2 linked regions of the Rubinisphaera italica genome follow. The protein of the gene in region 1 interacts with the protein of each later gene in a pairwise test. Links are inferred from orthologs where the notes say so. Each region holds a gene or a part of one and is shown in the gene's direction. Other genes may lie near its edges.

The links.
Region 2: the proteins of thrS (region 1) and rplA interact in binary tests that used the Escherichia coli proteins (3 or more experiments, as listed by UniProt). The link is inferred for Rubinisphaera italica from one-to-one orthologs.

Annotation. Positions count from the first base shown.
Region 1 is NZ_SJPG01000001.1:5,528,093-5,531,393, forward strand. The notes cover bases 85-3,062. They hold thrS (threonine--tRNA ligase), read left to right. Parts: upstream 85-466; coding sequence 467-2,659; downstream 2,660-3,062. Other genes in these bases: tig (trigger factor), read left to right, coding at 85-197. In the rest of the region: more of tig, read left to right, coding at 1-84; Pan54_RS21070 (PSD1 and planctomycete cytochrome C domain-containing protein), read left to right, coding at 3,255-3,301. UniProt on the Escherichia coli protein: Catalyzes the attachment of threonine to tRNA(Thr) in a two-step reaction: L-threonine is first activated by ATP to form Thr-AMP and then transferred to the acceptor end of tRNA(Thr). The rate-limiting step is amino acid activation in the presence of tRNA.
Region 2 is NZ_SJPG01000001.1:122,105-125,266, forward strand. The notes cover bases 1-2,839. They hold rplA (50S ribosomal protein L1), read left to right. Parts: upstream 1-985; coding sequence 986-1,693; downstream 1,694-2,839. Other genes in these bases: nusG (transcription termination/antitermination protein NusG), read left to right, coding at 1-400; rplK (50S ribosomal protein L11), read left to right, coding at 499-924; rplJ (50S ribosomal protein L10), read left to right, coding at 1,777-2,292; rplL (50S ribosomal protein L7/L12), read left to right, coding at 2,410-2,826. In the rest of the region: Pan54_RS00525 (hypothetical protein), read left to right, coding at 2,873-3,162. UniProt on the Escherichia coli protein: One of the primary rRNA binding proteins, it binds very close to the 3'-end of the 23S rRNA. Forms part of the L1 stalk. It is often not seen in high-resolution crystal structures, but can be seen in cryo_EM and 3D reconstruction models.

The DNA of each region.
Region 1 (3,301 bases):
GCGGAATGATCGAAAATCTGGAAGCTCAGATTCGCGAACGCAAAGCCGTCGAATACATTTTGTCGAAAGTAAAATTTGACGATGTGCCGATGGATGATCTGCTCAATGACAATGTGGAAACTGTCAATAAGTCGATCACGTCGAACATCAACGATACGACCAGTGAGGTCGAATCGGAAGAGGACGGTGACGAATAGTTTCCAATAGAAACTGCGACCCCAAGCCGAGCCTCGTCTCGGCTTTTTTTATGCCTGTGTCAAATCAATGAAACCGCCAGGACGCCAAGGATGGAAGGAGAGGCTTGTCGAGTGATGCAGGTATATCGAACTTCTGCTAACCTACCGAGTAGGGTACGCTGTGCGTACCAAAGTATGATGAGCGATCTTGTTTTAGATTCCACATATTTCTCATGGTAGGCATAGCGTACCTTACTATTGATTACTTTAAAGAATAACGATAACGACCGATGATCAAGATCAATTTGCCGGATGGAACTTCTCAAGAGCATGAGGATCATGTGACCTCGCTCGATATTGCACGGGGCATTTCCGAGCGGCTCGCGAACGATGTGATTGCAGCCGAAGTGAATGGTTCGATTGTCGATGCCGCTCGTCCGCTGACGGAGTTTGTCGAGGATACGAATGCAATAGATTTTCGATTACTGACCGTTCGCGATGCAGAATCTCTCGGCGTTCTCCGTCATTCCTGTGCTCATATCATGGCTCGAGCGGTCATGCGGCTCTTCCCCGGAACCGGACTCGCCTTCGGCCCGACAACTGGTCATGGATTCTATTACGACTTCGATGTCGATCAGAAAATCAGTGAGGATGATTTCCCACGCATCGAAGCCGAGATGAGTCAGATTATCAAAGAAGGCGAGCCGTTTGAGCGCTTCAACCTGCCGCGAGGAGAAGCGGTTGAACTGTGCGAAGAGATGAATCAGGAACTCAAGGTCGAGCATTTGCAGACTGGGCTGGCTGATCACGAAACGCTCAGTTTTTATCGCCAGGGAGAATTCGTCGATTTATGTCGCGGTCCGCATATTCCCCGAGCAGGAAAAATCAAAGCGTTCAAGTTGCTTTCGATTGCAGGCTCATACTGGAAGGGTGATAAAGACAGCAAACCACTCCAGCGACTCTACGGAACAGCCTGGTTCAGCAAGCAGGATCTGGCCAGTTATCTGGAGCAGATTGAAGAAGCCAAACGCCGCGATCATCGCGTGCTTGGTAAAAAACTGGGCCTATTCCAGATTGACCCAAGTGTGGGACAAGGCCTGTGCCTCTGGTTACCGAAGGGGGCGACTGTTCGCGTGATTCTGGAAGATTTCATCAAGAAGGAACTTCTCGATCGCGGTTACGATCCCGTTTATTCACCGCACATTGGGCGCGTCGAACTTTATGAAACCAGCGGACATTTTCCATACTATCGTGACTCCCAATTTGCTCCGATCTTCGGACACGATGCTGGTCGGATTATCGATTATTGCATCCGTATGCTTGAAGAAGGGGAGTTGGCCTCCGAGAAAGAAGCGGCTCTTTTACAGGCCGCTGAGATCATGGGATACGAGCGGGGAGACTATGAGAAAGCGACGACCGCTGAGGAGAAGATCTCTGCGTTACGCAAGTGGGAAAAACAGCAGGAGCGATATCTTCTCAAGCCGATGAACTGCCCGCATCATGCGATGATGTATAAATCGGAGCCGCGAAGTTATCGTGATTTGCCGGTTCGGCTAGCGGAATTTGGAACGGTTTATCGCCACGAACAAACGGGCGAATTGAACGGGATGCTGCGAGTCCGTGGTTTGACTCAGGACGATGCCCACCTGTTCTGCACTCCCGAGCAGGTCGAGGAAGAATTCCGTCAAACACTGCAACTCGTGCAATACGTGCTGAAGAGCGTCGGCTTGGATGACTATCGGATTCAGCTTTCGGGACGCGATCCCAATAGCGACAAATATGTCGGTTCGGTAGAAACATGGAACCAGGCCGAAGCGAGTCTGCAGAAAGTTCTCGAAGATTCTGGACTGCGATTTGAAATCTGTGAAGGAGAAGCAGCTTTTTATGGTCCGAAAGCAGACTTTATGGTTCGGGATGCGATCGGACGCGAATGGCAACTCGGAACCGTTCAGCTCGACTACACTTTGCCGGAACGATTTGAGCTCGAATACACGGGTGCAGACAACAAACAGCATCGTCCTGTGATGATTCACCGCGCGCCATTTGGCTCACTCGAACGCTTCGTCGGCATGTTGATTGAACACTTCGCAGGAGCGTTTCCGCTCTGGCTGGCACCCGAACAGATCCGCGTGTTACCCGTGACTGATAAGGTAGCAGACTACGCTCAGGATGTGCTTCGTCAATTGAAAGCGAAAGGCTTCCGCGCGTCCGCTGATATGCGTTCTGCCAAAGTGAATGCAAAAATCCGCGATGCCCAACTGGAGTTGATTCCTTATATGCTGGTCGTCGGTCCCAAGGAAGCCGAACAAGGAGCAGTCTCGGTGCGAGATCGTATCGAATCCAAAGATCTCGGCATGATTCCACTGGCTGAAGCGATTGAAAAACTCGAGACGGAAGTTCGCGAGAAAACCATCCGTCAGCAATTCAAATCGACTTTCCAGGCTCTGGAAGAAACTTCCGAGGAAAGTGAAAACGAGTATTGATCGCTCGACTTGGGAATGGGTTTGAACCGCAGATTCACGCGGATGGACGCAGATAAAAAACAGTTGCCATCGATAATGAGAACAATGTTTTCTTTCCGATTTGAATCTTATGAGCACCGAATTCACAAAACCATTGTGTGGAAATTTCAGGACTCAAATGACATCTGCGTTTATCTGCGGTTCAAAAATTGTATATCAACAAGGGAATGAGTTTGAACCACGGATGGACACGGATAGGCACTGATGATTAGCAGTTGCCTCCGAATGGAGATGGATATTTTCTTTCTGATGCTATCCTAGAACAGGTCATATATCTTACTCCCTGGATGAGCCCAAGAAGGTCAAATGACATCCGTGAGCATCCGTCTCCATCCGTGGTTCTATTCGTAATTTCTACTAATCGTGTCGCAACTTCTGGGCAGTGACAACAGATCTCAATGGAAATGAATCAATTCTCATTGATTTAAGCGGTTTGTTTGGGATAATGTTTCAATAAGCCCGTGGTGATTCAATCGCATTGTCACCATTGCTCCAGAATTCTTCCTCCGCTTTACCACCGAAATATTTTCTCAATTCATCCAGGAGTCGTGATTAGATGTTCTTACATCGAACCTCCCGATTAACCCCCTTTGCGATGATGAT
Region 2 (3,162 bases), 5.4 Mb from region 1 along the record:
CGTAGAGACGAAGAGTGGAAAGAAGCGGGTCCGAGAGCAGCGTCTTTATCCTGGCTATATCATGATTCAGATGATCCTGAATGATGACTCTTGGTATCTGGTGCGGGATACCGGAGGGGTTGGTGACTTTACTGGCTCTGCCGGCAAGCCAATTCCAATGCGGGAAGAGGAAATTGTCCGCATGCTTGGGCAGGAAGAGACTAAGGAGGAAGAGCCCACTAAGGTTAAAATCAACCTGGGTGTTGGCGATACAGTCAAGATTGGCGAAGGGACCTTTGAGAGCTTCGAAGGCTCCATTGAGGCCATTGATGACGCCAGTGGAAAAATTAGTGTATTGATTGAAATCTTCGGCCGACCAACTCCTGTTGAGTTGGAGCATTGGCAGGTTGAGAAGATTTAGGCTCCGGTTCCTTCGGGCAAGATGTTGTGTTGAGGGGCTTCGAGAAGAAAATGATCCGTTAAGGGTCCGTCAGGTGTCTGGCGATAAGGTGAGATAATATGGCTAAGCAGCTTGTCAAGGTGATTAAGGTACAGGTCGTCGGTGGTCAGGCCACTCCGGCTCCGCCGGTTGGTACGGCTCTGGGGCCTCATGGGGTGAATATTGGTCAGTTCGTTCAGCAGTTTAACGAGAAGACCAAAGAGTTCGCTGGCGTGACAATTCCTGTTGTGATTTCGGTCTACAATGATCGCTCTTTTGATTTTGTCACTAAGAGTCCACCAGCAGCAGTTCTGCTGAAGCAGGCTGCTCAAATTGCCAAGGGGTCAGGTAATCCTCTGGCAAATAAGGTCGGTCGTGTTACACAGTCGCAGCTTGAAGATATCGCTAAGACAAAGCTGGATGACCTGAACGTCAAAGATGTGCAGCAGGCATCACGAATGATTGCGGGTACTGCTCGCAGTATGGGTCTGGAAATTGTTGATTAGTCTGACCTTGGGTCTCGCTGAATATACAGAATTAAGAGTTGTTGGAATTAAGGTTATCGAGATGGCTAAACGTTCAAGACGCATGCAGGAATTGCGAGCCAAAGCGGAATCGCTTGGCACGGTCAATCTGGAAAAAGCAGTCGCAGAATTGAAGACCATGGAGTCTTCACTGAAAACAGGTACGAAGCCTTGTAAGTTTGATCAAACAGTCGAAGTTGCGATTCGCCTTGGGATTGATTCCCGGCAGGCTGATCAGCTCGTTCGAGGTTCAATTGTTTTGCCGCACGGTATTGGTAAGGCTCAGCGGGTGATTGTTTTTGCCAAGGGTGATGCAGCGGCTGCCGCAAAGGCTGCCGGGGCAGACGAGGTCGGCGAAAAAGACCTGGCTGACAAGATTCTCAAAGAGAACTGGCTCGACTTTGATGTCGCGATTGCCTCTCCGGATATGATGGGAGTTGTTGGTCCACTCGGGCGAGTTCTCGGGCCTCGTGGCTTGATGCCATCTCCGCGAGCGGGCACTGTCACGCAGGATGTGGCTAATGCGGTGAAAGAGTACAAAGCAGGTAAGGTTGAGTTCCGAAATGATTCCAGCGGCAATGTTCATTGCGTAGTTGGGAAGATGTCATTTTCGGAAGAGCAATTGAAAGAGAATATAGAAGCGTTTCTTCAGCACGTTCAGTCGTTGAAGCCGAATGCTCAAAAAGGTGTTTATGTCCGTAATGTGGCTCTCTCGAGCACGATGGGTCCTGGGATTTCCGTTGCTGTTTAGTTGAGTTGATCCATTATTTCGGTTCGTATCGGGCGTTGTGTCGCTGCGACCAAGTCCATTTGAAGTTGGTTTAAGGTGCTTCGATGAGCAAATTTGTCAAAGAGATGGTCATGCAGGATATCGAGTCTCGTCTGGACGGGACCCGTGATGTTTTGGTTGTGGATTCATCTCGAATGGATGCGATTTCGGATAACGGTTTTCGCCAGGCAATGCAGGAAAAGAATGTGCATTTGCTGACGGTCAAGAATTCATTGGCCCGCAAGGTGCTCGGTGAGGCGGGAGCCGCTCTGGGTGAAGTCCTGAAGGGGCCATCGACTCTTGTGTGGGGCGGCGAAGATATTGTTGCCTTGTCCAAAGAGGTCACCAAATGGGCAAAAAAAATCGAACCGTTGCAGGTGAAAGGGGCCAGCGTTGAAGGCCAGCCTCTGGACACAAAGGGTGTCGAGAAACTTTCCAAAAGCCCGGGTCGAGCAGAATTGATTTCACAAATCGCTGGTCTGATTCTCAGCCCTGGTGGCCAGTTGGCAGGAGCCCTGTTGGGGCCTGGCGGCAAGCTGGCAGGCTGCGTGAAGGCTGTCGAGGAAAAAGCCGAGGCTTAATCGCCCTGGTTTAAAGCGTAATTGCGGCGTACGCCTGCCGCGTAAATGATTAAGATTGCTGAGCAGGGTACGATCAGCGGATATACTGTCACTTATTTGATAAACGAGGGGGATGTCATGGCGACAGCCGAAGCAACAACAGAATTTTCAGAGGAAACTAAAGGCCTGGGCGATCAGATTGTCGGTTTGACATTGCTGCAAGCCAAACAACTGGCTGATTATCTCAAAGAAGTCCACGGCATTGAGCCTGCCGGTGGCGGTGTGATGATGGCTGCTCCAGCAGGTGGTGGCGATGATGGCGGCGGAGCTGCTGCAGCTGAGAAAACCGAGTTTGATGTCATTTTGACTGGCTTCGGCGATCAGAAAATCGGCGTCATCAAGGCTGTCCGTGCAATTACCGGACTCGGTTTGAAAGAAGCCAAAGATACTGTTGAAGGAGCTCCAAAGCCCCTCAAAGAAGGTGTCTCGAAAGAAGATGCTGAAAAAATCAAGGCTGATATTGAAGCTGCCGGCGGAACTGCAGAAATCAAGTAATTGCTTTCTGTTGCCGTTGCATCAAAGCTAACATACAGCATCTTTGATGCCTAAAGTGCCAATTCAGAATGGGGAAAGTGTTTTCTTTTCCCATTCTGTTGCATTTTTTTCAAATAAGGTTACCATTTGGCAGTCAAGAATTGCATCAGGTCTGCTATCCGGTCAATACGTGCGTCATTGCTTCAAGCTCGAGAATTCTATCACCCCATTGTCGCGTGGAAGTTCTACTTCTGTGCCGGCTTCCCTGTGCGCAGGCGAAGCCCCTTTGCTTGGGAGATATCAGGGGGGAATTGCTTGTGTTATCTTCAATCGCGGTGGTCTTGGGGAAAACCGTAT